Regions from separate parts of the Rhizobium sp. P2_G9 genome, predicted to be linked through region 1. Evidence: riboswitches for the same ligand, from Rfam matches in the RefSeq annotation. Region 1 holds a riboswitch; each other region holds the start of a gene.
The links. Region 1 has a riboswitch for cobalamin ahead of bluB (5,6-dimethylbenzimidazole synthase). Riboswitches for the same ligand answer to the same signal wherever they lie in the genome.
Positions count from the first base shown of each region.

Region 2: it holds a riboswitch for cobalamin, as region 1 does, so the genes downstream of both, AC1DYF_RS17465 (aromatic ring-hydroxylating oxygenase subunit alpha) here and bluB (5,6-dimethylbenzimidazole synthase) in region 1, are expected to answer to the same signal.
Region 3: it holds a riboswitch for cobalamin, as region 1 does, so the genes downstream of both, cobU (bifunctional adenosylcobinamide kinase/adenosylcobinamide-phosphate guanylyltransferase) here and bluB (5,6-dimethylbenzimidazole synthase) in region 1, are expected to answer to the same signal.

Region 1 covers NZ_JBFUFK010000037.1:96,620-107,704, forward strand. The annotation lists gene AC1DYF_RS27200 (DUF2207 domain-containing protein) at 1-469, shown strand, start outside; gene AC1DYF_RS27205 (hypothetical protein) at 482-913, opposite strand; gene glyS (glycine--tRNA ligase subunit beta) at 1,106-3,220, shown strand; gene AC1DYF_RS27215 (hypothetical protein) at 3,524-4,723, shown strand; gene AC1DYF_RS27220 (helix-turn-helix domain-containing transcriptional regulator) at 5,057-5,374, shown strand; gene AC1DYF_RS27225 (glycosyltransferase family 2 protein) at 5,371-5,886, opposite strand; gene AC1DYF_RS27230 (PA0069 family radical SAM protein) at 6,011-7,171, shown strand; gene AC1DYF_RS27235 (ribonuclease HII) at 7,395-8,042, shown strand; cobalamin riboswitch at 8,091-8,276, shown strand; gene bluB (5,6-dimethylbenzimidazole synthase) at 8,324-9,052, shown strand; gene AC1DYF_RS27245 (F0F1 ATP synthase subunit B) at 9,112-9,603, opposite strand; gene AC1DYF_RS27250 (F0F1 ATP synthase subunit B) at 9,618-10,220, opposite strand; gene AC1DYF_RS27255 (F0F1 ATP synthase subunit C) at 10,297-10,521, opposite strand; gene AC1DYF_RS27260 (F0F1 ATP synthase subunit A) at 10,593-11,085, opposite strand, start outside.
Region 2 covers NZ_JBFUFK010000019.1:63,924-75,008, forward strand. The annotation lists gene metH (methionine synthase) at 1-2,516, shown strand, start outside; cobalamin riboswitch at 2,587-2,790, shown strand; gene AC1DYF_RS17465 (aromatic ring-hydroxylating oxygenase subunit alpha) at 2,918-4,165, shown strand; gene AC1DYF_RS17470 (FAD-binding oxidoreductase) at 4,179-5,285, shown strand; gene AC1DYF_RS17475 (hypothetical protein) at 5,288-5,515, shown strand; gene AC1DYF_RS17480 (DUF3299 domain-containing protein) at 5,594-6,139, opposite strand; gene AC1DYF_RS17485 (DHA2 family efflux MFS transporter permease subunit) at 6,329-7,804, opposite strand; gene AC1DYF_RS17490 (AAA family ATPase) at 7,979-11,085, opposite strand, start outside.
Region 3 covers NZ_JBFUFK010000024.1:44,632-54,389, reverse strand. The annotation lists gene cobO (cob(I)yrinic acid a,c-diamide adenosyltransferase) at 1-259, opposite strand, end outside; gene AC1DYF_RS20245 (dimethylsulfonioproprionate lyase family protein) at 256-861, opposite strand; gene cobN (cobaltochelatase subunit CobN) at 858-4,934, opposite strand; gene cobW (cobalamin biosynthesis protein CobW) at 4,964-6,013, opposite strand; gene cobU (bifunctional adenosylcobinamide kinase/adenosylcobinamide-phosphate guanylyltransferase) at 6,018-6,545, opposite strand; cobalamin riboswitch at 6,648-7,018, opposite strand; gene AC1DYF_RS20225 (glycosyltransferase) at 7,074-9,656, opposite strand.

The sequences.
Region 1 (11,085 bases):
CTGTCTCGCCATGATCATGATCGCCGCCTTCTTCAGCGCGATCATGGGTGCGGCGACGCCGCTCGGGCGCGAACTGCGCGACGGTATCGAAGGGCTGAAACTCTATCTCACAGTGGCGGAAAGACAGCGAATGAACATGGCCGGCGCGCCGCAAATGTCGCCCCAGCATTATGAGACGCTCCTGCCCTTCGCGGTTGCCCTCGGTGTCGAACGTCCCTGGTCCGAGCATTTCCAACGCTGGCTGGATGCGGCGGGCGCGGCGGCCGCCGCGAGCTACCAGCCCCTATGGTACAGCGGCAGCAATTTCAACAGCGACCGGTTTGGCGATCGCATATCGAGTTTCTCATCGTCGCTGCCAGCAACGATTTCCGCCTCGCTGCCCGCTCCAACATCGGATTCATCCTCCGGCTTTTCCTCGAGCGGATCGTCGGGTGGCGGCGGCGGTGGCGGTGGCGGCGGGGGATGGTGACATCGAAGCTTGCTATGCGGGCAGAAAGATCAGTGGCTTCGTATCCTGGATGTAGCCTTCGTCGAAAACCACTTCACCATTCGCGACGCGATAGGGTGTCACCATGATCAGCGGTTCGCCATCCCGATGCTCGTGCCGGATGGCGATCGCGTCCCGCTTGCCGCCATCGCGCTTGTCAAAGGTATCATAAGCGATAGCAGCCGCTCTCACAGAACCTGCCGACGCTTCTTTTCTGAGCGATGCTATGTAGTAGTCAATCAGGACCTGGCTGTCGGGATGCTCGTCTTCCAGATTGGGAATGACGTACCGCGCTTCGCCGTCCGCTGACATCTCGGCCGCGATGGGGTAGAATTCCCCATTCTTCTCCAGGAGGTTGATCGCCATGCCGACCAACATCTCTCCGAGTTCGTTGTGATCTGCGTTTGCTTCGTCTTCGATACTCATCGCACGTCCCCTTTAAAGTTTTCGTTGCCTCAATTTATGCTCAAACGCCGGTTGATACGAGGCGGATCTTGCCGATTTCGACTAAGCCGTCAAAGGTCCGATGACAGGCAAATGGCGCCTTATTCTAGATGACAACCTCGCCGGAACTTGCTAGGTCCGAGCCCTGATTTTCGCCCGACTGAAAGCCATTCCATGCCCGATCTTCTCATCGAACTCCGCTCCGAGGAAATTCCCGCGCGCATGCAGCGCAAGGCGGCCGGCGACCTGAAGAAGCTGGTCACGGATGCGCTTGTCAATGCGGGCCTGACCTATGAAGGCGCGCGCGAATATTGGACACCCCGGCGCCTGACGCTCGACATCCGCGGCATGACCGCCCGCTCCGCCGACACGCGCGAGGAGAAAAAGGGGCCTGGTGTCAATGCCCCGCAACAGGCAATCGACGGCTTCCTCCGTTCGGCCGGCCTGACCTCGATCGACGAGGCGATCAAGCAGAGCGACCCGAAGAAAGGCGAATTCTACGTCGCCGTGATCTCCAAACCCGGCCGCTCGGTCGAGCAGATCGTCACCGAGGTGATGCCGGAGATCATCCGCGCATTTCCCTGGCCGAAATCGATGCGCTCGGGCGCGGCGTCGGCCAGGCCGGGCAGCTTGCGTTGGGTGCGTCCGCTGCAATCGATCGTCTGCACCTTCGGCTCCGAGCACGAAGAGACCGTGGTGATCCCGTTCGAAGTCGATGGCATCGTCGCCTCCAACATCACCTACGGCCATCGCTTCCATGCGCCTGAGCCGATCACCGTCAAGCGCTTCTCCGATTATGTGTCGAGCCTGGAAAAGGCCAGGGTCATCCTCGACGCTGAGCGCCGCAAGCAGATCATCCTGCAGGACGCCAAGAACGTCACCTTCGCCTCGGGTCTTGATCTGGTCGAGGACGAGGCACTGCTGGAGGAAGTCTCGGGCCTGGTCGAATATCCGCATGTGCTGATGGGTTCTTTCGAGGAGGATTTCCTAAAGATTCCGCAGGAAATCATCCGGCTGACGATCAAGACCAACCAAAAGTGCTTCGTCACCCGCCGCAACGGCAGCGACGCGCTCTCCAACCATTTCATCCTCGTCTCCAATATCGAGGCAAAGGATGGCGGTGCCGAGATCATTCACGGCAATGGCAAGGTCGTGCGCGCCCGTCTCTCCGATGCGCTGCATTTCTACAGGCGCGACCAGGGCGACATGCCCGACCTCGACACGCTGACCGCATCTGCCGCCAAGTTCGGCCTTGATCTCAAGAAGCCGCTTGATCAGCGCATGGCCAAGCTGGATCACCTCAACGTCACCTTCCATGCCAAGCTCGGCACGCAGGGTGATCGGGTGGAGCGCATTCGGGCACTGGCGTCGGAACTGGCGAAAGTCACCAAGGCCGACCCGATCAAGGTCGACCGCGCCGTGGTGCTCGCCAAGGCCGATCTTCGGACCGAGGCAGTCGGCGAATTCCCGGAACTGCAAGGCCTGATGGGCCGAAAATATGCGGTACTGCAAGGCGAGGATTCATCTGTCGCGGCAGCGATCGAGGACCATTACAAGCCGCAAGGCCCCTCGGATCGCATTCCAACCGATCCGGTCGCTATCACGGTGGCACTGGCCGACAAGCTGGATACGCTGGTTGGCTTCTGGGCGATCGACGAGAAGCCGACAGGTTCGAAAGACCCCTATGCGCTGCGCCGCGCAGTGCTGGGCGTGATCCGCATTCTTCTTGAGAACGGCATCCGGTTACCGTTGCTGACCATAGCCGAGGATCGAGACCTCCTCTCCTTCTTCCATGACCGACTGAAGGTCTATCTCCGCGACGCCGGCCGCCGCCACGATATCGTCGACGCCGTTCTGACCGAAGATGCCGATGATCTTCTGACCATCGTCCGCCGCGCCGAAGCGCTGTCGACCTTCCTCACCTCCGAGGACGGCACCAATCTTCTGGCCGGGACCAAACGTGCCACGCAGTTGCTGGCGGCAGAGGAAAAGAAGGGCACGGCGATCGCCGATCGCATCGACCTGCAATTGCTGACGCTTCCAGCCGAACGGGCGCTGCACTCGGCAATCGTGACGGCCTCTCAAGGGGCTGCGGAAACTGTCGCTCGCGAAAACTTCGAAGGCGCCATGGAAGCGTTGTCAAAGCTGCGCAGCCCGGTCGACACGTTCTTCGACACCGTGCTGGTCAACGACGAGAACCCGGAGATCCGCGCCAATCGGCTCGCACTGCTTGCCGCGATTCGCAGTGCCACCGGCACGGTTGCGGATTTCTCCAAGATCGCTGGATAGGTCTTCCGCCCACTTGAATGAGATAATCCCCGGCTTTCCCTGCATGTTGAGCCGGGGCCCGCATGTCATCGTCCGCGCGTCGGAAAATGCGTCGCTTTGCTCCCATCACTCTGTGGGTGGGCGCTTGGCCTGTCGTAGAGAATTGCTACCGATCTTGGTGCTTCAAAAGCATAGGACAGCCGGACGCCTGTAGTTGCTTTTGCGAAATTTCCCGCTGAAACAAAATGAACAACGGCTTCACTCGAAGTATCTCGCTGAAACGTTCTATCCAGCAGAAAATGTCGCTACAAGGAAACCGGCTCCATGGTGAAGGTCATTCCACTCATCATCTCAATCGACCGCAAGCTCACGTCTGCCTACAAAATGACCGCCTCGAATACCACTTACATTCTGGAACAAGGGGCATCGATCACAACGGATAGTCCGGATGCGCTGTTTTACCAGGATGGCGTTTCAAATAGCCATCTCATCATAAAAGGACACGTAACCGGCGGAGACGGCAATACCGATACCGCCGTGAACTCTGACCCGAGCGGCTGCGACGTCAAGATCACCTCGACCGGGGTTGTCGAGGCCGGCGTCGGCGTTGAGCTGGGCTTTGGCAATCAACAACTCACCAACCATGGCACCATCGATGGCTCAAACTACGGCGTGTGGCTGCAAAGCGTCCAGCAGACGGTGACCAATTTCGGGCACATCTCGGGCGGCCAGAATGGCATCTCGGCCGGCGGCCTTGGTGATGTCAGCGTTGTCAATGAAGCGGGTGGCCGCATCACATCGCAAAGTGCCGCCGTTCAGTTCGATGGTTCGTATCATACGACGTCGACCCTGACCAATGATGGCTTGTTGAAAGGAGCATGGGCATTCTCCGGCAGCTACGGCGATGACACGGTGACCAACCACGGCCAGATGAAGGGCTTGATCTATATGGGCGAAGGGGACGACACCTTCGACAATCGTGGCGGCAAGGTCGATCATGATATCTACGGTCAGAAGGGCAACGACACGCTGATTACCGATGATGCCAAGGTGCATCTTCAGGAAGATGCCGGTGGCGGCACCGACACGGTCAAATCGACGGTGACTTACACGCTGACGGCCAATGTCGAAAATCTGATCCTGCTCGGCAATGCCAGTATTGACGGAACAGGCACAAAGAGCGCCAATGCGCTCACCGGCAATCACGGCGACAACACGTTGATGGGCATGGCCGGCAGCGACACCCTTGATGGCGGCCAAGGCAACGATCTCCTGGTAGGCGGATCGGGCAAGGACGTCTTCGTTTTCGCGACGCATGACGGTCAAGACACAATTACAGACTTCAAGGCTGGAACAGACCATATCGACCTGACAGGTCAAAATGCCATCAGTGACTTCAACGACCTGGTCAACAACCACGTGAGCGCGTCCAATGGCGATCTGGTGATCCACATGGGTACCGATACGCTGACCCTCCAGCATACCCTGGTCGGCGACCTCAATGTCAGCGACTTCTCGTTCTGAGCCAGATCTTCCGTCATTCGGTGACAGACCAAAAGGCAGACGCACAATGAGATGACATGCCTTGCCGGAGGGGAACCTTCATCGGCGGGCATGTCGCGATCCGGATCAGGATATGCCGAGGAATTGGCCGCCTTCCGAGAAATGCCGAAGCCCGTTAACCATTTGATAACGAAATGCCATTTCCGCCTCGGCGGTGTGGCTCATTGGCCACGCCTGGCCCGGCATTCATCATATTTCACGAAAATGAGAATTTATTTGATCGCGTCGCCGTGATTGCGACGAACTCGCCCCTATATATCCGAGTGTACTCAAATAGTGATCAGGATGCCGAAGATGGCTCTCCCAAAAGACTTCAAAAAGAATATCAGAGCCCGCCTGCAATCGGACCATGCCTTCCGCTTCGCGCTGCTTTCGGAGGCCGTGGAAGTGCTGCTCGGCGACGACCTGCCGACGGCAAAAAGCGTGCTGCACGATTATATCGAAGCGACGATCGGCTTCCGCGAACTGTCGGAACGAACAGGCATTTCCGAGAGAGGCCTGATGCGGATGTTCGGCAAGGCCGGCAATCCGCGTGCAGATCAGTTGTTCAAGGTGCTTGCCACGCTACAGCGCTATCAGGGCATCCAACTCTCCGTGGATGCCGCCGCCTAACGGCGCTCGCGCAGCACCCAGGCTGGGATCAGTTCCGACCGCAACGTCTTAGCGGCAGAGGCCTTGGCAAGCCCTTTGAGGTCCATGCCGGGCTGCACGAGTGCGCTGGCCTGACGCTTGGGCAGTACCAGGCCGAGTTCCAGTTCGCCCTTGCGCCGCCACCGTTTGAAGAACGGCCGGCGGAATCGGCGTGACGGCGAAAAGCGTGCCGGCGCCTTCGCGAGTGAAGCATATTCGAGGATTTCCTCGATCCAGCCGCTTTGCGGCCGCGCGCCAGGCTCCAAGAGCATCAGCCAATCGCCGCGCGCATTGCGGATCGTCTCGTCGAGCGTCCAGGTGTCGAAGAATTTGCAGCCCGCGGCGTCGGCAACGCGCGCGGAACCGTCGCGTGAACCATGGTCGAGCACGATCACGTCGCTCACCAATCCATCCACCGCGCCCGACACCAGCACCGCCAGCGTATGCGCCAATTCCGGCTCGTTATCCCGGCATTCCAGCAAAACAGTCAGCATGGTCAATCGTTATTACAACAGCCCTGAAAATGCCAGTCGGCAAATTTGTTCTTGCATTGTTCTCGTTTTGAAGATAGGAAAATAATCATGACGGGGCAGAGAGTCGCCTCGCAGGAGTTGCCCAATGATCAATCTGTCTCTTTCGAGGCAGGCCGCATTCGCGCCTGCCAACACGGCAGAGCTTGCCGATGGTTTGCTGAAGGAAAGCGGTCTGCGCATTGATATTGACCGCCGTCGCGGTCGTGGCGCCGGCATCAACCCGTCCGGCCGCTTCGAGCCGCAGGAGCGCGAAGTGCTCGATGACGGCTGGCAGACAATCGAAACGCTGGAGCCGTTCAAGACCGAAGTGCAGGTGGAAAAGCCGCGCGCGATCATCACCCGCAACGAAAGCCCGGACATTCCGTTCGACCGTTCGATCAACCCCTATCGTGGCTGCGAACATGGCTGTGTCTACTGCTTTGCGCGGCCGACGCATGCCTATATGGGCCTGTCGCCGGGGCTCGACTTCGAAAGCAAGCTGTTTGCCAAGCCGGATGCGGCAAAACTTCTCGAACGCGAACTCTCAAAGCCCGGCTACAAGCCGAAAGCCATTGCCATCGGCACCAATACCGACCCTTACCAGCCGATCGAGAAGGAATGGCGGATCATGCGCCAGATCCTCGAAGTGCTGAATGCGGCGAATCATCCGGTATCGATCGTCACCAAGTCGGCGCTAGTCATGCGCGATATCGACATCATCGCCAAAATGGCGGAGCGCGGCCTGGCACGAGTCGGGATTTCGGTGACGACGCTCGACCGGCGGCTGGCACGGCTGATGGAACCGCGCGCTTCGACCCCGTCGAGGCGGCTGGAGGCAATCCGGGCGCTGACCGAGGCTGGCGTGACGACGGCAGTGATGGCAGCGCCGATGATCCCTGCGCTGAACGATCACGAGTTGGAGCGCATCCTCGATTCAGGCGCTGCTGCCGGCGCCAAGGAGGCAAGCTATGTGCTGCTGCGCCTGCCGCTCGAAGTCAGCCCACTATTCCGCGACTGGCTGCTCAGGAATTATCCGGACCGCTACCGGCACGTGATGAGCCTGATCCGCTCGATGCGCGGCGGCAAGGATTACGATGCGGAATTCGGCAAGCGGATGAAGGGCGAAGGCCCCTATGCCTGGCAGATCAGCCGCCGATTCGAGCTGGCAGCCAAGAAGCTCGGCATTCGCAGGACGCGCAGCATGCCGCTGAACACGGAGCTTTTCGTGCCGCCGAGCGGTGCGGGCGTACAGCTCAGCCTGCTTTAGGTCTTTGTTTGTGCATGTCTTGGTCGATCCGGGGCGGCCCGCCTGCCGTACCGGATCGGCGAAAACTTCAGTGTCTCACTCGCACCCTGCCCGCATCAGGCCGAGGCACTGAATTCCGCGCCGCCGGCAATCCCTGTCCCGCCGGCCTGCGCACCCAGTCCTAGGAACGCCGCCCTCGTTCCGGGACTTGCGGGGAATCGGTGGAAGTGTCATTTGAACCCGCATGAGACTTCTCGCCGATTCCCTGCCCCTGGAGGAAATCGAGCCGGCTCCAACGTTCCGGTTCGAGCAGGGATTGATGCGCGACGGCTACCGGCTGGTGGCCGGCATCGATGAAGTCGGCCGCGGCCCCTTGGCCGGTCCGGTGGTCGCAAGTGCCGTGGTGCTTGACCCCGACAATATCCCTGATGGCCTTAACGACTCCAAGCAATTGACGGCGGAGCGGCGCGAAGCGCTCTACGAGCTCATTCTTGCCAGTGCGCTCGACGTGGCAATCTCGTCCGTCTCAGCGCCAGAAATCGATAGGATAAATATCCTGCGGGCAAGCCTCGAAGCCATGCGCCGTGCGGCGCATTCGCTGCATAGCCGTCCGCATTTTGCCCTCATCGACGGCCGCGACGTAGCGCCCGGCCTGCCCTGCCCCGGCAAGGCGATCGTTTCCGGCGATGCACGGTCCCTGTCGATTGCCGCGGCGTCCATCGTTGCCAAGGTGACACGCGACCGGATGATGGTCGCGGCAGGCCGCCGCTATCCGGGTTATGGCTTTGAATTCCATGCCGGCTACGCGACAGAGTTCCATCGCAATGCCATTGTCGAGCTTGGCCCCTGCGCCATCCACAGGATGACATTCCGCCCGCTGCGGAAGGATTGATTGCGGCATTCGAGGTCGGCGTACCGCTTGCCTCCCCTCACCGCTTCTGCTTAAACAAGTGTGTCCGGTGCCCAGAATATGGGAGAATCGGGAAGCCGGTGTGATGCCGGCGCGTGCCCAACGCTGTAAGGGGGATGGGCTGCCGGGCTTTTGCCTGATGCCACTGGGAAACCGGGAAGGCTGCAGCGCCAGATGATCCCAAGCCAGAAGACCGGCCGGACATGATAGACGCGGGCGCGCGGACGGCGCCAGCTGAGAAGGCATTCCGTCGGGGATTGACGATGCACGCCTCCATTTCTCGCCACCTTGCGGCGGCCGGTCCGTTTTCCGAATCCGAGACCGCAGCGGTCTACCGCGCCATTCATTCGCGCCGCGACGTGCGCAATGAATTCCTGCCCGATCCGGTGCCGGACGATGTTCTTCATCGCCTGCTGACAGCGGCCCATGCCGCACCGTCGGTGGGCTATATGCAGCCGTGGAACTTCATGGTCATCCGCGACGAAGAGAATCGGCGGGCTGTCCATCGCATCTTCCATGATGCCAATCTCGAAGCCTCCGATCGCCTGGAGGGCGAGCAGAAGCGCCGGTATATGTCGCTGAAGCTCGAAGGCATATTGAAGGCGCCGGTCAATCTCTGCATCACCTGCGACCGTAAGCGCGGTGGCGACTTTGTCCTCGGGCGAACGCATAACCCCAACATGGACCTCTATAGCACCGTCTGCGCCGTACAGAATTTCTGGCTTGCCGCGCGTGCGGAAGGCGTCGGCGTCGGCTGGGTCAGCATTTTCGACCATGACCGGCTGAAGACGCATCTCGGCATTCCCGAAAGCGTCGAGATCATCGCCTATCTCTGCGTCGGCTATGTCGAACAGCTCTATACCTCACCGGAACTGGCGGTGAAGGGCTGGCGGGAGAAAATCCCGCTCGACAAGCTGATCTACCGGGAGCGCTGGCCAGAGGCCTCGCATGTCCTGTCATTCTATCGCGAGATCGAATGCCGCAAGAAATGAAAAACCCGCCTCGGTGACGAGGCGGGTTTTAAAATGTGCTGGCAGTTGTCCGCTTGCGCTTAGTTGAGGCGCGCCTTGACTTCGCCGACGGCCTTGTCGAACAGGCCATTTGACGTATTTTCGTCCAGCTTGCTCGCCATCAGCTTTTCAGCGGCGGCGACGGCCAGGTCGACGGCAGCGGAGCGGACAGCGGTGATCGCTTCGTGCTCGGCCTGCTTGATCTTCTGCTCGGAGAGCGCAGTGCGGCGGGCGACATAGTCGGCCGTCTTCTGCTTGGCCTCTTCGGCCAGCGCTTCGGCCTCACGCTTGGCGACAGCGACGATCTCGGCAGCTTCCGCTTCGGCTTCCTTGCGCTTCTTCTGGTATTCCGCCAGAAGCGACTGGGCTTCTTCACGCAGTCTCTTGGCGGAATCGAGCTCATCGGCGATCTTAGCGGCACGTGCATCGAGGCTCTTGGCGATCATGCCTGGAACCTTGAGGTAGATCACGACGCCGAGAAAAATCACCAGGGCGACTTGTGCCCAGGTCTGGGCCCATAAAGTTGCATCCATGACGAACCTCCCGATCAGCCCTTGGCAGCCGCGACCGCGGAAGCGGCATCGGCCTTGTTTACGGATATGCCGGCAAGCGCTTCGACGATCTCGGCAGCCGTGTCTTCGGCAACCGTGTTTACCTCGCCCAACGCCCGGTTCTTGATCTCGGCGATGCTGGCTTCAGCCTCGGAAATCTTCTTGGAAAGCTCGCTTTCGAGCTTGGTGCGCTCTGCGTCGGCTTTGCCCTTGGCTTCGTCGCCGGCTTCGCGAGCGATCGCCTGCGCCTTGGAGCGAGCCTCGGCAAGTTCGGCCTCGTACTTGGCGACGGCAGCGTCGGCCTCGTCCTTCATCCGCTTGGCCTCGGCGAGGTCACCGGCGATGCGGCCCTCACGGGCAGCAATGATGCCGCCGATGCGTGGCGAGATCATCTTCGAGACGAGATAATAGAAAATACCAAATGTGATCGCGAGCCAGAGCAGCTGCGACGGAAAATGGCTGGGATCGAATGGCGGAAACGCCTCATGCTCCACCTTCGGCGGCACACCTTTTTCGGTGTTCGTCGCGGTGGCGGCGGGCTTGGTCGCGTCCGTTTCGGCGGCCGTGGCCGACAGAGCATAGGCTGTCGTCACAAACATTCCTACCTCCAGGCAAGGATATGGCATCAAAACAGGTCACGAGATTGCTCCCGTGACCCGGTGCTTTAAGCGCCAATTACTTGAAGAGGGCGAGCAGCGCGACGAGGAGCGAGAAGATGCCCAGAGCTTCCGTAACGGCGAAGCCGAAGATCAGGCGGCCGAACTGGCCATCAGCGGCAGACGGATTGCGAAGAGCGCCAGCCAGGTAGTTGCCGAAAATGCTGCCGAGACCGATAGCTGCACCACCCATGCCCAGGCAAGCGATACCTGCACCGATTAGCTTTGCTGCTTCCACGTCCATTTTGAACTCCTTTAGTGTCAGTTGTTGCGACTATTGCGTGGCGGGCGTCTTCGCCAGCCGGTTTCTTTTGATTAGTGTCCCGGATGCAGGGCGTCGTTCAGATACATGCAGGTCAGAACGGCAAACACGTAGGCCTGCAGGAAGGCGACCAGGAATTCCAGCGCCGTCAGCGCCACGGTCATGGCAAGCGGCAGGATCGCGCCGACATAGCCGACCGGACCGAGCAGACCGAGCGTGAAGACGAAGCCGGCAAACACTTTCAGGGTGATGTGACCGGCCAGCATGTTGGCGAAAAGACGGACGGAAAGGCTGATCGGACGCGAGAGAAAGGAGATTATCTCAATCGCGCTTACCAGCGGGATCAGCACGGCAGGCACGCCCGACGGCACGAACAAGCCGAAGAAATGGAAACCATGCTTCCAGATACCGTAAATCACCACCGTCAGGATGACGAGAAGCGCCAATGCAAAGGTGACGATGATCTGGCTCGTCACCGTGTAGAAGCCAGGCACCAGGCCGAAGAGGTTCGACAACAGAACGAACATGAACAGCGAAAAGACCAGC
Region 2 (11,085 bases), on a different contig from region 1:
AGGGCCTGATCGATTCGAAACAGGCGATGGTCGAATACCTCAACCTCATCGCCGCAGAGCCGGACATTGCCCGTGTGCCCGTGATGATCGACAGTTCCAAATGGGAGGTGATCGAGGCAGGCCTCAAATGCGTGCAGGGCAAGCCGCTGGTCAATTCGATTTCGATGAAGGAGGGCGAGGAAGCCTTCCTGGATCACGCCAAGCTCGTTCGTGCTTATGGCGCCGCGGTCGTCGTCATGGCCTTCGACGAGGTCGGGCAGGCCGACACACATGCCCGCAAGGTGGACATCTGTACCCGCGCTTACAAACTGCTGACTGAACAGGCCGGTTTCCCGCCGGAGGACATCATCTTCGATCCGAACATCTTCGCGGTCGCCACGGGCATCGAAGAACACAACAACTACGGTGTCGATTTCATCAACGCGACACGGGACATCACCGCGACATTGCCGCATGTGCACATCTCGGGCGGCGTCTCCAACCTGTCGTTCTCCTTCCGCGGCAACGAGCCGGTGCGCGAGGCGATGCACGCGGTGTTTCTCTATCACGCCATCCAGGCCGGCATGGACATGGGCATCGTCAATGCGGGCCAGCTTGCCCTCTATGACCAGATCGATGCCGAATTGCGCGATGCCTGCGAAGATGTCGTCCTCAATCGCCGCGCCGACGCCACCGAGCGCATGCTGGAGATGGCAGAGCGTTTCAAAGGCGCGGGCGCCAAGGAGGCCAGGGAAAAGGATCTCAAATGGCGTGACTGGCCGGTTGAGAAGCGACTGGAACATGCCTTGGTCAACGGCATCAACGAATTCATTGAAGCGGACACCGAGGAGGCACGGCAGAGGGCGGAACGCCCGCTGCATGTCATCGAGGGGCCGCTGATGGCCGGCATGAACGTCGTCGGCGACCTGTTCGGCGCAGGAAAAATGTTCCTGCCGCAGGTCGTGAAGTCGGCGCGCGTGATGAAGCAGGCGGTTGCGGTACTCTTGCCCTACATGGAAGCCGAGAAGGCCGCCAATGGCGGCGGGGAACGCCGCGCGGCCGGCAAGATCCTGATGGCCACGGTGAAGGGCGATGTCCATGATATCGGCAAGAACATTGTCGGCGTCGTGCTCGCCTGCAACAATTACGAGATCATCGATCTCGGCGTCATGGTGCCAGCGACGAAAATCCTCGAAACGGCAAAGGCGGAGGATGTCGATATCATCGGCTTATCCGGCCTGATCACGCCATCGCTCGATGAGATGGTGCATGTCGCCTCGGAAATGGAGCGGCAGGGTTTTGACATTCCGCTGCTGATCGGCGGCGCGACGACGAGCCGCGTCCACACGGCGGTGAAAATCCATCCGCGCTACGAGGCGGGCCAGGCGGTCTATGTCACCGATGCCTCGCGCGCGGTCGGCGTTGTCGGCAGCCTGCTGAGCGCCGATATGAAGCAGGGCTATGTTGACGCCATCCGCGCCGAATACCGCAAAGTGGCGGACCAGCACGCCAGGGCGGAGGCTGCCAAGCAACGTGTCAGCCTGGCCGCTGCCCGCGCCAACGCCCACAAGATCGACTGGGCGAACGACCAGCCGCCAATGCCCACATTTCTCGGCCGACGCGTGTTCGACACCTGGGACCTCGCCGAACTCGCCCGCTATATCGACTGGACACCGTTCTTCCAGACCTGGGAGTTGAAAGGCCGCTATCCGCAAATCCTCGAGGACGAGAAGCAGGGTGCGTCGGCGCGGCAATTGTTCGACGATGCGCAGGCGATGCTGCAGAAGATCATCGAGGAGAAGTGGTTCGCACCCAAAGCAGTGATCGGCTTCTGGCCCGCCAACGCGGTCGGTGATGACATTCGCCTGTTCACCGATGAAAGTCGCAGTCAGGAACTCGACATCTTCTTCACGCTGCGCCAGCAGCTGACCAAACGTGACGGCAAGGCCAATGTGGCGCTCTCGGATTTCGTTGCCCCGCTCTCGTCCGGCAAGCCGGACTATGTCGGCGGCTTCGTCGTCACCGCCGGTATTGAGGAAGTGGCGATCGCTGAACGATTCGAGCGGGCCAATGACGATTATTCTTCGATTCTCGTCAAGGCTCTGGCAGATCGTTTCGCCGAGGCCTTCGCCGAGCGCATGCACGAAGTCGTGCGTAAGGAATTCTGGGCCTATGCGATGGATGAAGAGTTCGCGCCGGATGAATTGATCGGTGAACCCTACCAGGGCATTCGCCCCGCGCCGGGTTACCCGGCGCAGCCCGACCATACGGAAAAGGCGACGCTTTTCCGCTTGTTGGATGCAGAAAACACGGCTGGGGTGAGCCTCACGGAAAGCTATGCGATGTGGCCGGGATCATCGGTCTCCGGCATCTATCTCAGCCATCCGGAAAGCTATTATTTTGGTGTCGCCAAGGTGGAGCGCGACCAGGTCGAAGACTATGCGGCGCGCAAGGGCATGGCTGTCGCAGAGGTCGAGCGCTGGCTCGGGCCGGTGCTGAATTACATTCCGGAACCGACGGCAGAAGCAGCGGAATAAAGCCTCCAGATTGTTGTGGCTACGCCATCGCGCTGTCGCAAATGACGTTGCGATGCCGCATCATCTGTGGTCTCATGAGGATGCTTGAGGTGCCGGACGGTTCTTGGAATCGTCCGGAGAATTGGGAAGCCGGTTAAAATCCGGCGCTGCCCCCGCAACGGTAGCAGAACGTAATTGCGACGGGAGTCCACTGGGCCAACAGCCTGGGAAGGAGTCGCAAGGTCCGAAAGGACGGTTCTGGAGCCCGGAAACCAGCCTCGGGATTTTAACTCGACTGATCGCGGTGGGCGGTCAAGAGGCGGATGGCTCGTGGCGTCGGAAACCCTAATCCGAAGAACGCGACGGCTGCACGTTTCCCTATGTCCACCATGCCCAGTCCTTGAACCCGACGAGGACCGACCATGGATATCCGTTCCGAAATGCTTTCCCGGCTGAAGACCCGCAAACCCGGCTTCAGCCTCGCTCAGCCATTCTACATCGACCCAGACTATTACCAGCAGGACCTGGAGCATATCTGGTACAAGGATTGGCTCTTCATTGGTCACGATTGCGAAATCCCCGCTGCGGGCAATTATTTCACCGTCCAGGTCGGTGCCTATCCTGTCGTCATCCTTCGAGACAACGACGGAAACATCAAGGCTTTCCACAATTCCTGCCGCCACCGCGGTTCGCGTGTCTGCCAGGATCACAAGGGTTCGGCGGCGAAGCTTGTCTGTCCCTATCATCAATGGACCTACGATCTCGACGGATCGCTGCTCTTCGCCCGGCAGATGGGCGAGAATTTCGACAAGACCGGTTTCGGCCTCAAGTCGGTCGCCTGTGAACTGGCCGGTGGCTATCTCTTCATCTCGCTCGCCGACCAGCCGATGGATTTCGCACCGTTCCGGGCGATGATGGAGCCCTATTTCCTGCCGCATCGGCTGCGCGACGCCAAGGTCGCCTACGAGAGCACGATCATCGAGAAAGGCAACTGGAAGCTCGTCTGGGAGAACAACAGGGAGTGCTACCATTGCGCCGGCAATCACCCGGAGCTCTGCAAGACCTTCCCGGAAGCGCCGACTGTCAGCGGCGTCAACGGCGCCAAGGACGATCCGGAAATCGCCGCACACTGGGAGAAATGCGAAGCCGCCGGCCTGCCGAGCGCCTTCGTCATCGATGAGCAAGGCCAGTATCGCACCACCCGCATGCCGCTACTGCGCGAGGCGATCAGCTACACGATCTCTGGCCGCAAGGCGGTGCAGATGCGGCTTTCGGACAATGTCAATATGGATCGGATCGGCACTTTGCTGCTCTACCACTATCCGACCACCTGGAACCACATCCTCAGCGACCATGCCATTACTTTCCGCGTCCTGCCGATCAGCGCCACCGAGACTGCGGTCACCACCAAATGGCTGGTGCACAAGGACGCGGTCGAAGGCATTGATTATCGGCTTGACGAACTCATCCATGTCTGGACCGAGACCAACGACCAGGATCGGCAGATCGTCGAGGAGAATGCGCGCGGCATCCATTCGCCGGCCTATGAGCCAGGTCCCTATTCGGAAATGCWTGAAGGCGGTGTGATCCAGTTCGTCGACTGGTATGCGAGCTTCATGCAAGAGCGGCTGGCCGGCACGGGCAAGCCCGCGCTCCGCTCCGTCGCCTGACCGGGAGGGCACCATGAACATGATGGTGACCGGCGTCACACCAGCGGCTTTGCCGCTCGATCGATCGAAACCGTGGAATTCCGCACGCCAGATGCTGGTCTGCACCAGCGTCGTCGACGAAGCACCGGATGTGAAGACCTTTACCTTCGCCGTCGAAGGGGGAGGCTGGTTCAGCTATGTGCCAGGCCAGTTCATCACCGTGGAACTGCGCGCCAAGGGCGGCGACCTGCATCGCACCTATACGATCTCGTCCTCGCCATCACGGCCTTATGCCATCGCCATCACCATCAAGGCGCAGCCGAACAGCATCGGCACGCGGTGGATGTTCGATAATGTGAAGCCCGGCAGCCGCATTCGCGCCTATGGGCCAAGCGGCCATTTCACGCTGGCGCGCCACGAGGCGAAGAAATATCTGTTCATCTCCGCCGGCTCCGGCATCACACCCATGATGTCGATGCTGCGCTGGCTGTCGGATTGCGCGCCTGGCACGGATGTCGTCTTTCTCAACTCGGCGCGGCGGCCGGAGGAGATCATTTTTCGCGAGGAGCTCGAATTACTGGCCAAGCGGATGGCGAACCTGTCGCTCGGCTTCTTGCCCGAAGGGCGATCCGTCGCCTCGCCATGGGCAGGCCTGATGGGCCGCCTTGACCGCCATAAACTGTCGATGCTGGTGCCGGATTTCATGGGCCGCGAGATCTTCTGCTGCGGGCCGGAGCCGTTCATGAACGCGGTGAGCGGGATCATCCGCGCCGAAGGCTTCGACATGGGGCATTACCATCAGGAAAGCTTCGGTGCGACGTCGATTGCCGAAACCGTCCACAAGCAGGCCGAGGATGTCACGATCGAGGGCAGGGCGGTCGGAACGACCGTCAAATTCCTTGGTTCGAACGAGGAGGCCGTGTGCGAGCCGGGCAAGACCATCCTCGAGACGGCGCGTCTGGTAGGCGTCCGCATTCCTGCCGCCTGCGAATCCGGCATCTGCGGCACCTGCAAGGTTTTGAAGCGTTCCGGCGAGATCGACATGCGCCACAATGGCGGCATCAGCGACCAGGAGGTCGCTGGCGGCTTCGTCCTCGCCTGCTGCTCCAGGCCGCTGACCTCTCTTGAGATCGAGGCGTGATCGTGGGGGAGATCATCAACATACCAGACACGTCCGAGGACATGTTCCTCGCCTGGTTCTTCAAGCTGCCTGACAGCGCCAATGTCGCCGATGCAGCGCGTATCGAAATCGCCCGCATCGACAGTGCCGCGTCACCGTCGGATGAGGTCGCGCGTCTTCGGTCGCTGCTATACCAAGCCACCCTCAACCAACCTGCTGCCTCACGCCAGCGCCGGCGGCAGCGCCATTGATACGCATCGAGGAGAAAACCATGAAAGGCTGCAGCCCCTAGCAAGACCTCTGAGCACGCCAACGATAGTGATCGGCGATCAGAGAAAACTCCAGGCGGATGTCCCCTTCAAGCTTGGATCCCGTCTTTCCGTCTGTTTGCTGACCTGAGCCTGGCGCATGGAATAGCCGTATTCGACCACTTTGACGCCATCGACGACGAACAGCTGCGACTCGTCGAGACCAGGCTGCAGCGCACCGGTAATCGAGACGAATTCGTAGGATTTCGTGATGTGGAACGGTGTCTTCGGGAAAACATGGATAATCTGGTTCGCCGGCGGGGCGGGCATGTGGCTGCAGGCTCCCGCGACCGGCACCAGCAGGAATTCGTAGACCAGATCTCCTTCGCTATCGACCGGCAGGACAAAGCCGGTCAGCTTAATGATCGTACTGTCGTGGTTCCAAGGCAGCGTTTCACCACCCGGCCCAGGCTTGGCCACTTCGGAGAAAGGATCGCTCGGTCCCTGATTGGCAGGCCGCAACTCGCTCCACAGGATTTCCTGCGTTTGCGCACAGACAGCGGATGTCGCGTAGACCAGGCCAAAGGTGACGATTGCACACTTCAGAGGGGTGAGGCGGAGTCGCATGTCTGCATTCCGAGAAGCTGATCTGGCCACAAGGCACGCTGTTCCTTCGAGGCCTCGCGGGGAACTATAGAGCTCCTCCAGCCAATGACAATCGGGTATTTTTGATCGGGCTCCGTCCTCATGTAGGCGATCTCCAGCCTTGTCGCCGTCAGTTTTCTCTACTCACCGATATTTCAGCCGTGGCAAATCTCAGTGCGGTGCGCCTTGACCTCCATTCGCCGGTTTCTTGATGAAAAAAGCAGTGACGACCGCCGCGATCGAGATGATCGCGCCGCAAAGGAACGCCCCGCGTATTCCGGCCGTGGTCGCGGCCGCCGCTGTGACGCCGTCGCCATGGCCGACGCTCGAAGCGGTCATCGTCATGATGGCGACGAAGAGCGCGGTGCCAGCGGCGCCGGCAACCTGCTGCGTGGTGCCGATCATGGCGCTGCCATGCGAATAGAGGTTGGGCGGCAGGGCGCCCAGGCTGGCGGTGAACAGCGGCGTGAACATCAGCGCCAGGCCGATGCTGAGCACGATATGGGCGGCCAGCAGCAGCCAGAACGACGTGTTCGGCTGGATGAATGTCAGGCTCCACATCAACAGGCTGAACAGGATGGCGCCGGGCACGACCAGCGGCATGGGACCATGCTTGTCGAACAGGCTGCCGACCGTCGGCGCGCAAAGGCCCATGATCAGGCCGCCCGGCAGCAGCAGCAGGCCGGTCTGCAGCGTCGTCAGGCCGAGCACATTCTGCAGATAGATCGGCAATAGGATGAAGACGCCGAACATCGACATCATCAGGATGACCATCATGATCGCCGGGATGGTGAAGGCCTTGATCGTCAGGGTGCGCATATCAAGCAGGGCCCGATCCTGCCTCTGAAGCTGCATCTGCCGCAGGATGAAGAGCGCGATGACGAACGCACCCACGATGAGCGGGATCCAGGGCGAGATGATCGGCGGATGGATCGCCGCCTCGCCGAGGCCGCTCAGGCCGTAGACGAAGCTGCCGAAGCCGATGGCCGAAAGCGGAATGGAAACGAGATCGATCGGCGCCGTCTTCGGCTCCGTGACATTGCGCATCTTCCAAGCGCCGAGCGCCAGCGCTGCCAGCGCGATCGGCAGGACCAGCAGGAAGAGCCAGCGCCAAGGGAGTGTGCTAAGGATCAGGCCCGAAATCGTCGGCCCGATCGCGGGCGCCACGGAGATGACGATCGAGATATTGCCCATCGTCTTGCCGCGCGATTCCGGCGGCACCAGGTGCATGACCGTGGTCATCAGGAGCGGCATCATGATTGCCGTGCCCGATGCCTGCACGATCCGCCCGATCACCAGCATGGGAAAGCCCGGCGACAGCGCCGACACCAGCGTGCCGGCACTGAACAGCGCCATGGCCAGCATGAACACGGGCCGCGTATTGAGCCGTTGCAGCAGATAGCCGGTCACCGGGATGACGACGGCCATGGTCAGCATGAAGGCCGTGGTCAGCCACTGCGCCAGGCTGGCGGAAATCTTGAGATCGGTCATCAGGTGCGGCAGCGCCACGCCCATGATGGTTTCATTGAGAATGACCACGAAGGCGGACACCAGCAGCAGGCCGATCACCAGCTTGTTGCGGGCGCTCTGGTCCTCTGTTTCGGGTATATCTTCGGCATTGGAAACGGCTTGGGAATCGAGGGTCATCGCGGTGCCTTCAACGGGTGCTGGAAAGATCGGCGCTCAAAATCTGCGAGCATCACCATGACGCTGCGGTGAGAGACGATCCGACAATCTTGCCAATATTTTTTCGCTCGGGCCGTTTTCAAGCCGAGTTATGCAGGTGATGATCCCGCTCCGGGGACATCGAGTGCCTGCCCCTCAAGGCAGCCGGTGTATAACTACACCAGGAACGACACGCTCGGCAATCTCACAAAGATGCCAATGATGCGTCAGGTAGATCACCTGTCCCACCTTGGCCATTTCGCCGAGCAGGCGGAACACCTCTTCGGAGCGGGGATTGTCGAAACTCTCCATGATGTCGTCGGCGACAAATGGGACCGGCGGACGGAGTGCGGCGAACTCCTCATAACCGGCAAGCCTGAGCGCCAGATAGAGCTGGAACTGGGTGCCGGTCGACATGGCATCGGCAAGCTTCGAACTGCCGTCACCCGACACGCCGATCAGGATTTCCTTGTCCTTGTCGGGTTGCGAGGTAAGGCCTGAATAGCTGCCGCCGGTGATCAGGCGAAAAGCCTCCGAAGCGCGGTTCATCATCGAGCTGCGATGTTTTTCGCGGTAGATATGCAGCGCCTGTTCGGCGGCGAGCGTGCCGGTCCTGAGTGTGAGATAACGTCGCGCCAGATCCTCGATTTCGAGGAAGATGGTGCGACGTCTGGCTTCGATCCGGGCGACCGCGTCGTCGCCGCCGACGGCCTCCAGCTTTTGCCATGCCAGCGACATGTCGGAATAAAGCAGCTTTGCCTGCTCGGTCAGGTCCTCGATGCGCCTGTCCAGTTCCAGTGCATCGCGTTCGGTGGCATTGGCATCGATACCGGCAAGCGTTTGCTCGGCCTCCTCGAAGCTCGCCGCCCGCAACAGCTCGGTGATCTGGTGGCCGAGCGCAACAATCCGCTCTTCCAGCCTCTCCCGGTCCTTCGCCAGGTTCAGGAATGTCTCGACCGTCGCCAAGGAATCCGCATCAAAATAGGCGGTCAATTCGTTCTTTCGCGCGGTGTGGACGGCAAGTTCCTCCTCCAGCCCGCGGCGCCTGGTCTGCTGTTTTTCCAGCTCCGCTTGTTTGTCGGCCCGTAGCTGCGCGGCACGCTTTGCGGTCGCGTGGCGCTCGACCAGCGCATTGGCGGCGGCGAGAGGATCTCCTGATGGTTGGCTCTGGCCGCTTTCGGCAAGCAGGGCAGCGATCTCGCCACTGAACTGCTCCTGGTCACGCTCCATCGCGGCGATGCGCTGCGAGAGATCATCACGCTCCCTTAGCACGGCAGGTAGCGTGACAAGAACGTCGAGCATGGCGCGTACCGCAGCGATCGACCCGGCTTTGTCGGCAAACCACGTGCGTGACAACGCCGCGCCCCAGTCGCGGTCCCAAGTTGAAATGCCGGCATCCGCCTCGCGCAAAACTCTTTCGCGCTCCGCCAGATCACGCGCGAGATCGGCAAGCGCTTTTTTATGCGCCAGTCGGGCCTCTTCTGCAGCCTTGCTCGCGGCAAGCACATCGCTTGCCGCCCGCGCGAGGTCCGGCAGAGGCAGTCCATCAGCGTCGATCCCGGCACCGGCAAGCGCAGTCACCAGCGCGGCACCGTGTTTTGCCAATTCGGCGCGGAGAGCTTCCACCATATCGTCTGCCTGCCGGACATCATCCGAGGCCGCAAGCGCCGTAGCGCGTCTGGTGCTCCACGCCTCCAGCAGGGCAACGCGGTCCACCGCACCGCCATCCTGCATCAACGGCTCGGGCAAGAGCCCGCCGACCCGTTCGGCAAGCGCGTCGTGTTCCGTCCGCGCCTGCACCAGAAACTCCTGTTGCCGCCCGATGGCCGCCGCGGTCTCCGCTTCCGTCTGCCTGAGCTGGCGCAGTTCGGCCAGGTCCTGCGCCCGCGACAGCCGGCCGGCCGATAGCGCGTCGTCCTGCCACATCCGCTCTTCGAATGTCCTGGCGGTGTTGCCATCCAGCGTCACGAGATGCGCTTGCCACGCCGCATTGCGCTCGGCGCGAAGCTTTAGCGCCTCGGCATCGTCTATGGGACCGCCGGCGGTAAAGGCTGCGATACGGGCCTTGGCCAATGCCTGTTCCGTGCTCAGGTCGCGCAGCCTCGCTTCATGTTCGGAAATGCGCCTGTCGATCGCGGTTGCCTGGTTGCGCCAGGCCTCGATCTGTCGCGGTTCTGCAGAGGCCATTTCCCGCAGGGCGTCGGCGTCGCCTGCCCAGGGGGTGAGGTGCGCGAACTGGTTCTCCTGCTTGCGCTTTGCCTGCGCAAATGCGCGCTCTTCAACAGCCAGCCGCGCCCCGAGATCCGTTCCGGTCAGGCGGTTCAGCGCCACGTCGACGCGGCCGAGAAGAGCTGGATCGGCGGCAGAAGCGCCATCCCAGGCTTTACCCTCTTCGCGCAGTCGCTCCAGATTCTCATGGGTTCGGGCGAGTTCACGTTTCGCTGAGGTCAGCTCCGCCTCGACGCCCGAGCGTTTTTCGATCAGGTCGCGGATAATGCCGACCAGCGATGCCGGCAGCAGCAGCGATTCCGGCGCGGTGTGGCCGGTTTGCTCCAGCTCGGCGAGCAGACGGGTGAGCGTGCCGTCCTGTTCGGCGAGCACCAGCCGGCGTTTTGGCAGGTCGCCCTCGGCCGCCAGATAGCGCACGCGTGCCTGATCAATCATGTCCATATGGGCGGCGATCGACAGCGCCTTGTCATCGATCACGATCGCCTCGATCTCATCGGCAAGCTGCCGTGTCGAAAGGTCAATCGTTTCGACAAGCGCCTGCAGGCGCGTCTCGTCCCGCAGGAGCACCGGCAGCAGCGCAAACCATTCTGCCGGCGGCCGTGGCAGGTCGCCCAATTCGGCCGCCTCGGTTCTGAGCCGTGCGAGCTCCAATGTAGCGGGCAGCGCGCTGAGCAGCCGGGACAGTTGCTGATGGCGGGTTTTAGCATCGGCCAGCTCGCGCGTGGTGGCGCCATAGGCGGCGTCGGCTTGTTCATGCGTGTTCTTCAGCGCCTGATAGGCGGAGGCCAGGGTGTCGATGGCGTTGCGGTCGTTCTTCAGACCCTCCAGCGCGCGCTTGAGTTCGGCGAGCTTTGTGCTGGAAGAACGCTTCCTGTAGATCGTGCCGGCCTCGTCGGCGGCTGTGACCAGCGACCGGCTCAATCCAGCGAGGCCCGAACTGGCCGAGAACAACAACTCGCCAAGTTCGCCCCGGCTCTGGATAATGGCATTGCCGCCATCCTTGAGCGACTGGTCGTCCAGTGAAAACATGGTGC
Region 3 (9,758 bases), on a different contig from region 1:
TCAGCTCGCGCTCGCCGGTCGCCATCGCCCCCTTGATGAACTGCACCACCGCGCAGGGCATGCCATGGGCGATGTGTCGGAAGATCATGCCGAAGGCGGCAGTGGATTTGCCCTTGCCCTTGCCGGTATGAACGACGATCAGGCCTTTCTCGCCCGTCTTGGTCGCCATGATCTTGTCGCGCGCGGCCTTCTTCTTGGCCATCTTCTCGTTATGGCGCGCGTCGTCGTGATCGGCTGTTTCGGCGGTTTCTTCGGTCAATTGATGCCTCTTTCCACAATGGTCGATACCTGGTCGAGCGGTCCGCCGCGCCAGAGATAGAGCGCCACCATCGGCCTGTCGGCCGTGCGCATGGCATGCCAGATTTCCGATCGATGATGAATGATCTCACCCGCCATGCGGAACTGGAACGGCGCCGCATCCATGCTCCACAGCGAATACTGCGTCAGCGGGATGTAGATCTCCTCAGCAATGTGATGGTGGTCCGGATAAACAGTGTGCGGGCCGAGCATCAGGAAACCACCCGCCATCGTCTCCGATTGATAATGCCCGCGCGTGCCGAAAATCTCGACCCAGCCGTAATTGTCCAAGAATTCCTGGCTGAAATCCGAAATGCCATAGGTCTGGCGCCAATCGAGAAAGCCGGCGGTCTTTACCAAAGTATCGAGCAAAGCCCGCTCGGCTTCGCCGGCGGGCGGGCTGACGCCCGATAGGCCATCGACCACCTTCAGACGAGTGGGCTCGATGGCCCGTTCAGCGTCCGGCCAGCTGAAATCGGCGAGAAAGCGCTTCACCGGCTCCTCGGCCTTGCGGCTATCGAGATAGGCGTAGAGAGCTCTGGCGATTTCCGAAGTCATCCTCATTTCTGCGGCTCCATCGCTGCTGTTGCCGGCGCCAGATCGAAACGGGCCGAATTGCTCTGTGGCGTCCAGAATTTCCGGTCGATCGCCTGCATCAGCTTTTCCTTGATGTCTTCGAGCGCTACGGGATTCTTCTCCGCGATAAAATCATGCACGTGCTGGTCCATCAGGAAGGCGCGATAGGCCGCCTCGAAATGATGATCCTTGACTGCTCCCGTCGTCGTGGCAAAGGCGAACATGAAATCGACCGTCGCAGCGATCTCGGCAGCACCCTTGTAGCCATGCCGCATCACGCCCTCGATCCATTTCGGATTGACCACGCGGCCGCGCATGACGCGCGAAATCTCTTCCTCGAGCGAGCGCACCACCGGCCTTTCCGGGCGGGAATGATCGTTGTGATAGATCACCGGCTGCGTGCCGGAAAGCTCAGCCGCAGCGGCCGCCATGCCGCCTTCGAACTGATAATAATCATCGGAATCGAGCAGGTCGTGCTCGCGGTTATCCTGGTTCTGGATCACTGCCTGCAGTGTGGCGAGCCGGGCCTCGAACAGGTCACGCGCCTCGGTCCCCTCTTCGTCGCTGCCATAGGCGTAGCCGCCCCATTCGACAAAGCTTTCCGCCAGCGCGCTGCGGTCGTCCCAGATGCCTTCGTCCATCAGCGTCTGCAACCCAGCGCCATAGGTACCCGGCTTCGAGCCGAAGACGCGGCTGCCGGCTCGGCGCTTGTCGAGGTCTGCGGCTTCCCGCTTCATCCGCGCCGCGATCGGATTGTCGGCTTCGTCCTCGTCGAGCGCGCCGATCGCCCGCACCGCGTTGTCGAACAGCGCGATCTGCTCCGGAAAGGCATCACGGAAGAAGCCGGAAATCCTCAGCGTCACGTCGACACGTGGACGCGCGAGGACCGCAACGGGAATAATCTCGTAGCCCGTCACCCGCGCCGAGCTCATGTCCCAAACCGGCTTAGCGCCGATCAACGCCATGGCCTGGGCGATGTCGTCGCCGCCGGTGCGCATGTTGGATGTGCCCCAGGCAGTGATGCCGAAGGAATTGGGCCAGTCGCCGTGATCCTGCACATAGCGTGTCACCAACAGTTCCGCCGACTTCTTGCCAAGCGTCCAGGCGGTCGGCGTCGGTACGGAACGGGTGTCGACGGAGTAGAAATTCTTGCCCGTAGGAAGTACGTCCGGCCGCCCGCGCGTCGGTGCGCCGGATGGCCCGGGCGCGACGAAACGGCCCGAAAGGCCACGCAGCAGGGCCTCGATCTCGGACGGGCCGCAGGCGCTGATGGAAGGTTTCAGTCGGGTTTCGATCTCATCCATGACCTGCAGAACATTATCCCAGTCTGGCTGGCAGGCGGTTTCACCCGAGACCAATTTTGTCGCAAGCATTTCGATGCGCTCAACGGTGTCGCCGTTCGTGCGCCATGCGCTGTCTGAGAGATCGGCAAGGATGTCAGGCTTTGGGCCACTCCACGCTGTGGCCATGTCGCAGTCGAGAGGGTCGAATGCGGAAATACCCCCCTCTGTCCTGCCGGACATCTCCCCCTCAAGGGGGGAGATTGACTCGCGGCTTCCGGATTGCCCCAAATTCTCACTGGTAACTGCAAGCACGACCTCAGCTTGAGGCAGAGGCGGCACCCCATCCAATCTCCCCCCTTGAGTGGGAGATGTCCGGCAGGACAGAGGGGGGGCACCGCACGGCACTCCCTCGAATAAATCCTTTGCGATCGCCCGCTGCAAACTCTGCCCACCGCCCTCTCCCGACCCACGCGGCACTCGCGCGAGCGCCACCGTGAGGTCCGTCAGCAACCGCCCGTCCGGCGACACGCCGAACACATGCAATCCATCTCGGATCTGCATTTCCTTGAGATCGCAGAGCCAGGCATCGAGCTTCTGCAGCGCCGAATCCTCGTCCAGCCCGTCGATGCCGGCGTCATGACGCAGCCCGGTGTCGCCGGCGAGATCGAGGATCTGCTTCTTGAGCAGCCGCAGGCGCCGCGGATCGGCGCCCTGCGCCTGGTAATATTCGTCGACCAGCGCTTCCAGGTCTTTGAGATAACCGTAGCTTTCCGCCCTTGTCAGCGGTGGCGTCAGGTGGTCGATGATCACGGCCGAGGAACGGCGCTTGGCCTGCGTGCCCTCGCCCGGATCGTTGACAATGAACGGATAGAGATGCGGCAGCGGGCCGAAGACGGCTTCCGGATAGCAATTTGCGGAGAGCGCCATGGCCTTGCCCGGCAGCCATTCCATATTGCCATGCTTGCCCATATGGATCACCGCATCGGCGCCGAAGGCCTCGCGGATGAAGGCATAGAAGGCAAAGTAGCCATGCGGCGGCACCAAGTCCGGCGAATGATAGGTGTCCTTCGGATTGAGGTGATAGCCGCGCGCCGGCTGGATGCCGACGAGCACCTGGCCGAAACGCGAAAGCGGCAGGGCAAATGCACCGTCGAGAAAGAATGGATCGGCCTCCGGCGCACCCCAGCGCGCCACGACATCATCCTGAATCTGAACGGGAAGGCTTGCGAAGAACGCTTTGTAATGACTCAAGGAAAGCGCCTGACGGATCACCCGGCCATCCGTCGCCGCATTGGTCGGACCATCCATGAGATGGCGGATCAATGCGTCGCCATCCTCAGGCAGCTCGCCGGTCACATAGCCGGCGTCGCGCATCGCTCTCAGCGCTTCCACGGAACCCGCCGGCGTGTCGAGCCCCACACCGTTGCCGAGCCGGCCGTCACGATTCGGATAGTTGGCCATGATCAGCGCGACGCGCTTGTCGGCATTGTCGATATGCCTGAGCCGCGCCCAGCGGGCCGCGAGTTCGGCGACGAATTCGATCCGGTCCGGTTCCGGCACCGGAGAGACAATGTTGACCTCAGCGCGCTCGTCATAGGTTGCGGCGCGCTTGAAAGAGACCGCACGGGTGAGCACGCGCCCATCGACTTCGGGCAGGGCCACGTTCATTGCGAGGTCGCGCGCCGAAAGCCCCATCGAGGAATTTTCCCAGCTTTCGCGAGAGGAGCCGGAGAAGATCACCTGCAGCACCTGGGCGCCGGTTTCGTCGAGCACAGTGCCGGTCTTCTCCGCGCCGGGAGAGACGACCGCGAAACTCGTGGCGTTGAGGACGACGTCCGGGGAGAGGTCGACGAACAGGGTGCGGATGAAGTCTGCAGAAAACGGCTCCTTGAGGCTGGAGACGAAAATCGGCAGGACACCAAGGCCTCGGGCGGTCAAGGCATCGACCAAGGCCGCAACGGGTTCCGTCTGGCCGCTTTGGACGAGGGCGCGGTAGAAGGTTATGACGGCGAGTGGCACGCGTTTGTCTTGGGCACAAGTGTACCCCCCCTCTGTCCTGCCGGACATCTCCCCCTCAAGGGGGGAGATTGGCTGGACGCCTGCTCCCTGCCATAGTCCAGACGTCGAGATTGGAGCGGGAGTCCGCCACAGGTCGATCTCCCCCCTTGAGGGGGAGATGTCCGGCAGGACAGAGGGGGGTAACGCCGAGGCATGCCATTCATCGAAACCAATGACACCCCGACCCGGCCACCAGATACCCGCCCTCGCCAGCGCCTGCGCGCTCTCCGGCCTCTCGCCCGCCGAAATCAGCATCTCGGCATAGCGAACAAACCGCCCGATATTCTCCGCTCCACCCTCGACCAGATACGCCCACAGCGCCTCACAATCCGTCCTCGCCGCTGTCGACCATGGCTCGAGCCCGGCATCCCGCCGATCATCGCCAGGCAACACCGCCAAAGCAAAACCGTGCGCCTGCGCGCCGGCCTTCAAAGCTTCGATGAGATAAGAGAAATAGCTGACGCCGCCCAGCGCCCGGAGAACCACCAACTTCGCATGCCGCGCCGTCTTGTCGACCCACATATCGATCGACATCGGATGCTTGAGGCTCGCCAGATTGACCAACCGCCATGCAGCCGCGCCCTTGTTGGCCGACGCTGCGACGCTGGCGATCTCGGTATCGGCGGCGGACAGGAAGACGATATCGCCCGGCGACTGGCCGAGATCAAAGGCCTCGTCGCTGTCTGATATCGAACCTTTCTGGGCGAGAAGAAGATGCATTCGCTAAAACCTATTCAATCCAACGCCATTCACCCCAGCGCTTTGATCTCCCGCATGATCGCTTCATCATCCATCTCGTCATGCAAACCGATCACCACCAGCCGTGTGCCGCGCGTCTCCCCCGGCGTCCAGGCGCGGTCGAAATAGCTGTCGATGCGCGAACCGACAGCCTGGATCACCAGCCGCATCGGCTTGCCCTTGACCTCGGCAAAGCCCTTGAGGCGCAGGATGTCGTGACGGTCGATGATCGGCTTCAGCTTTTCGATGAAGGCGGCCGGTTCGTCGACAGCGCCAAGTTCGACGACGAAACTTTCGAATTCGTCGTGGTCATGCGCATGGCCGTCGCCCTCATGCTCCAGTTCGTGATGCGATTTGCGGTTGGAAATATCGTTCTCGGTGCCGATGCCCAGGCCCAGCAGGACCGAAGCCGGAATATCGCCGTGGCGGGATTCGATCATGCGCGGCTTGCGGGCGGTAGCGCCGGTGACGGTGTCACGTACCGACTTCAACGACGCCTCGTCAAGCAGGTCGGCTTTGTTGAGCACGATCAGATCGGCGGCGGTCAATTGGTCTTCGAACAGTTCCTCGATCGGGCTTTCGTGGTCGAGGCCCTGATCGTTGACGCGCTGGGCGTCGAGCGCGTCATGGTCGTCGGCGAAACGGCCGGCGGCGACGGCGGCGCTATCGACCACGGTCACCACGCCATCGACGGTCACCGCCGTCTTGATGCCGGGCCAGTTGAAGGCGGCGACCAAAGGCTGCGGGAGAGCAAGACCCGATGTCTCGATGACGATATGGTCCGGCCGGTCCTTGCGTTCGAGCAACTTTTCCATGGTCGGAATGAAGTCGTCGGCCACGGTGCAGCAGATGCAGCCATTGTTGAGCTCGATAATGTCGTCTTCGGTGCAGGCCTCCGCGCCGCAGCCCTTGAGCACGTCGCCATCGACGCCGAGATCGCCGAATTCGTTGATGATCAACGCGATCTTGCGGCCGCCGGCATTCATCAGCATGTTGCGGATCATCGTCGTCTTGCCGGCGCCGAGAAAGCCGGTGATCACCGTGGCGGGTATCTTCTGCATGGTCTTATCCCTTCATCTTCAGCGGCAATCCGGCCGCCACGAAATAGACGTCGCGGGCTTTCGCCGCGATCGATTGGTGCAGCCGGCCGGCATGGTCGCGGAAATCGCGCGCCATGCGATTTTCCGGCACGATGCCAAGCCCGACCTCGTTGGAGACCAGGATCAGCGTGGCTTTCGCTTGCCCCAGATGGTCGGCGAGCGCGGCAAATTCCGGCGCCAGCGCACGCTCCTCCATCATCAGATTGGTGAGCCAGAGCGTAAGGCAGTCGACGAGGACGACATTTCCCGGATGATCGACGGACCGAAGCGTTGCGACAAGGTCTACAGGCACTTCATGCGTCGTCCAGGCGTCGCCGCGCTGCACCTTATGATGTGCGATGCGGTCCGCCATTTCGGCGTCCCAGGCCCGACCAGTGGCGACATAATGGCGCGCAAGCCCGCTCTCGGCGGCCAGCCGCTCTGCAAAAGACGATTTGCCGGAGCGCGCACCGCCCAGGACGAATACGCTGGCAGGAGAAGAAAGAGCGGCCATCACGCGAAAACCGCGAGGCTATTTATACAGCCGCAAAGGCTGCGAACAGGATCGGGCGCCATCACAACCTCCGTGCTGCTGGCCAATAAAAACCGGGCGAGAATGCCCCTTGCTTGTCTGGCAGGTCTCCTGGCTCGCGGTTGCCACGTGGATTTCTCACACGCTATCGACATCCCCTCGCCTTCCCGGAATTTGGGCGCTGCGCAGACCGACGATTCGTAGAAGAAGAGGCGTCCAGTCCGTGTTGCCGTAGCGTCATTCCAGTGGCTTTGAAGCGACCTCTGCCCCATTTCGCGCCTGCGGCACCATGCCGTTTATCCGCGATATCGACGTCGATCACTCCTGGGGATGCCTCGCCGCTCTACAGTCGCGGGGTCGGCCGGGATGACAATGCCCTGATTGGGTCCATTCGTCCCGTTCCCTTTTGATCCCTGGGGCAAAGCCTTTCGGGAACCAAACATCGTCAAGAACTAGGGATTCCGTTGCGACAAGTCAATCGCATCTGCGACATTGTCGGCGGCGGTTTGGTTATGCAGCACCCATCTTGCGGCTCGCCCGGCGGGCTTCATAGAGCGACTTGTATCGGGCATATTCCTCGGCGCGCAGGATATGCCCCGGTCCCCAGGGCTTGGCAGTGCCGGCAAAATGCAGGATGCCGTCATTGCCAGTCGGTTCCTGCGCCGGTACGGCGTTCCAGATCGGATCGAATTCGGCGCGATTGGACCGTGCATACATGTTGAGCGCGTCCTGATCGTTCATGGCGAAATTCTCGACCAGCGGCACGGTCAGGCGCGAGGATTGGTCGTCACGCATCTGCGCCAGGTTCATCAGCGTCACACCGGCGTTGAAAGCCCGGAAATCGAGTCGTCCACAGGCATGCAGATGGCGGCGCAATTGCCAGGCCTTGGCGCTCTTCATCCGGTAAGTGGCGCGCTGCAAGAGGTCGTGACCCGTCCGCCAGGACAAGGGAATGCTGCTCTTGCCTGCCAGAGGCGCATCGCCAAGGTCCATGTCGTAGAGCTTGGCCAGATCGCCCTGGATGACGATATCGACGTCGAGATAGATGATCTTATCGACGTGCCCGAGCAAATCCGGCAGCAGCAAACGGTCGATCGTCGATGCGGTCGTGTGCTTGAGCAGGTTCAGATCGTCGGTATAGTTCACCTTGTCGAAATCGTAGATGGTGAACTGCGCTTCCGGGAAATCAGCGGCCAGATCCTCGAAATAGCTGCGCGCAATACCGCGGGCCAGGACGTGGAAAATGGCCGGCCGCGAGAGATTGCGGACCGCCGACTCAATCGTCACCGGCAGCATGTCGCAAAGATTGGCGTCGAGCGCGAAGGCGCCAATGACAGGATTGCTCCCCTCTGCAACCGGGTTGAGCGTATAGGCATCGGCGCGCAGCGCAGTGACGATAGCTCCGATGTCGAAGGACGGCTCCGGCCAAGCCGGAAAATCCGCGCAATAGGCGTCAGCTGCGGCAAGGTCTGCTTCGCAGATATTGCGCCATTTTTCGTAAACGCGCTCCTCGCTGGCGCCGTTGAAGATCAGCCGCAGGATCAGTTCGATCTTCTCGGCAATATTGCTGCGCATGCGTTCGAAGCGCGGCTTGCCGAGCCGCATCAGGCCTTCGAAGCGCACATCGCCCTTGTTCTTCGGCTTGAAGGTGACATCGAGGCCAATCGAGGTGCAGGGAAGATAGCAATGCAGCCGCGACGTCGCGATCTTCGAATAGCGCCGATAGCCGTTGAGCAGCTTGGTCGCAGCGTCGAGCGCATCGACGAGCTTCATTTCGCGCACACCGTCTTCGGCCTGCGTATAGGGCACGGCGTTGAGACTGGCAAATTCGTCGTCCTTGGTAGAATAATCGACGAGCGCGATCGTATCCTCGCCGGCATGCGGGACGTCATCGGTGAAAATCTGGCCGATCGTGGTGGTGACGCAGCCGGAGAAGAAAGCCTGCACGCCCTTTTCGCGCAACAGATAGACTGTCGTCCAGTCGCGACAACCGATCGGCTGGTATTTCCTCAGATAGTCGATCGCCTTGTCCGACAGCATCTCGCGATTGTTGACGTGGAAGGAGATAAAGATCGGTCGGATGTTATCATGGAACGGAAAATCGAACATCGTCTCGAAGACGGGATGCATGTACCAGCCATAGGCAAACATCCACGTCTTCTCGGGAATCGAATCCCAGGAGGAGAAGTCGCGATTGACTGCGATGGGACGGATCTTCGCCGTCCGTTTCACCAAACGGCCTTCAGGGGCGATCCGCGTCTTCAGTTCTTCCAGCTTGCGGCCGAGTTCGCTGTCGTCATAGCGTACGGACTGGAAGCGCGCGAGATTGGACAGGAAGGCGAGCGTCTGGACATAGTCGCCGATATTGGTCGTCGCATGGTGACGATCGATCATCTTGTAGTCGATGATGCCGAGATTGATCGTCTCGGCCTCGGAAGCCGGCGTGGCGGGATGATCGCGCTCGGGATTGCTTGCGAGATAGTCGCGCGCCCATTCGAGGTCGATGCGTTCCTCCTCCGTCAGTCCCCCGAAAGCGGGATCGATTTTGGCGATCCGTTCGATCAGCGTCGCCAGCAGATCATAGTTCTTCAGCGCCCCGGCGCGCTGGGCGATCAGCCAAAGGTCGGCTTGCTTTAGAGCCTTTGGCTCCGCATCGAGCATCGCGGTGAGCCTAGCCTGCGCGGCCTCCGGCTCTTTCTCCAGCCACAGGCCGAAAAACGCACCCGATACGACCTGCATGGCATGGTCGCGGCCGGCCTTGTTGAAAAGATGCCAGGCGAAATCACTATATTCGGTGCCGAGTGCGACGAGAGCCATGCCGAGATGCCCAAGCACCTCCGTCTCCGGCGAGGCCAGCAGGTTCTGAGAAAATGCCGAGGCAAGCCGCCGCTGGCGCGTCTCAAGAAGCTCGCGAATGAACGGGATGGCGTGCGAGGCAAGATCGGGAGCCTTAAGCAGGCTTTCGGCACGTTGCTCAGAGGCGAGCCGCTGCTCCTCGCGGGTCGTCGTCGCTAGGCCTTCGAGACCTTCGGCAGGCGAACCCTGCGATTTCTCGAAATACTTGGAAACGACGTCCTCGACACTATCCTGCACGACCATTCGCCTTCAAACAAGCGCCGTCCGGCAACGGCTATTCCATCGGCAGCGGCGCCTGCGGGCTCCATCCTGCCGAGCATTTGACTGACTTGAGCGATC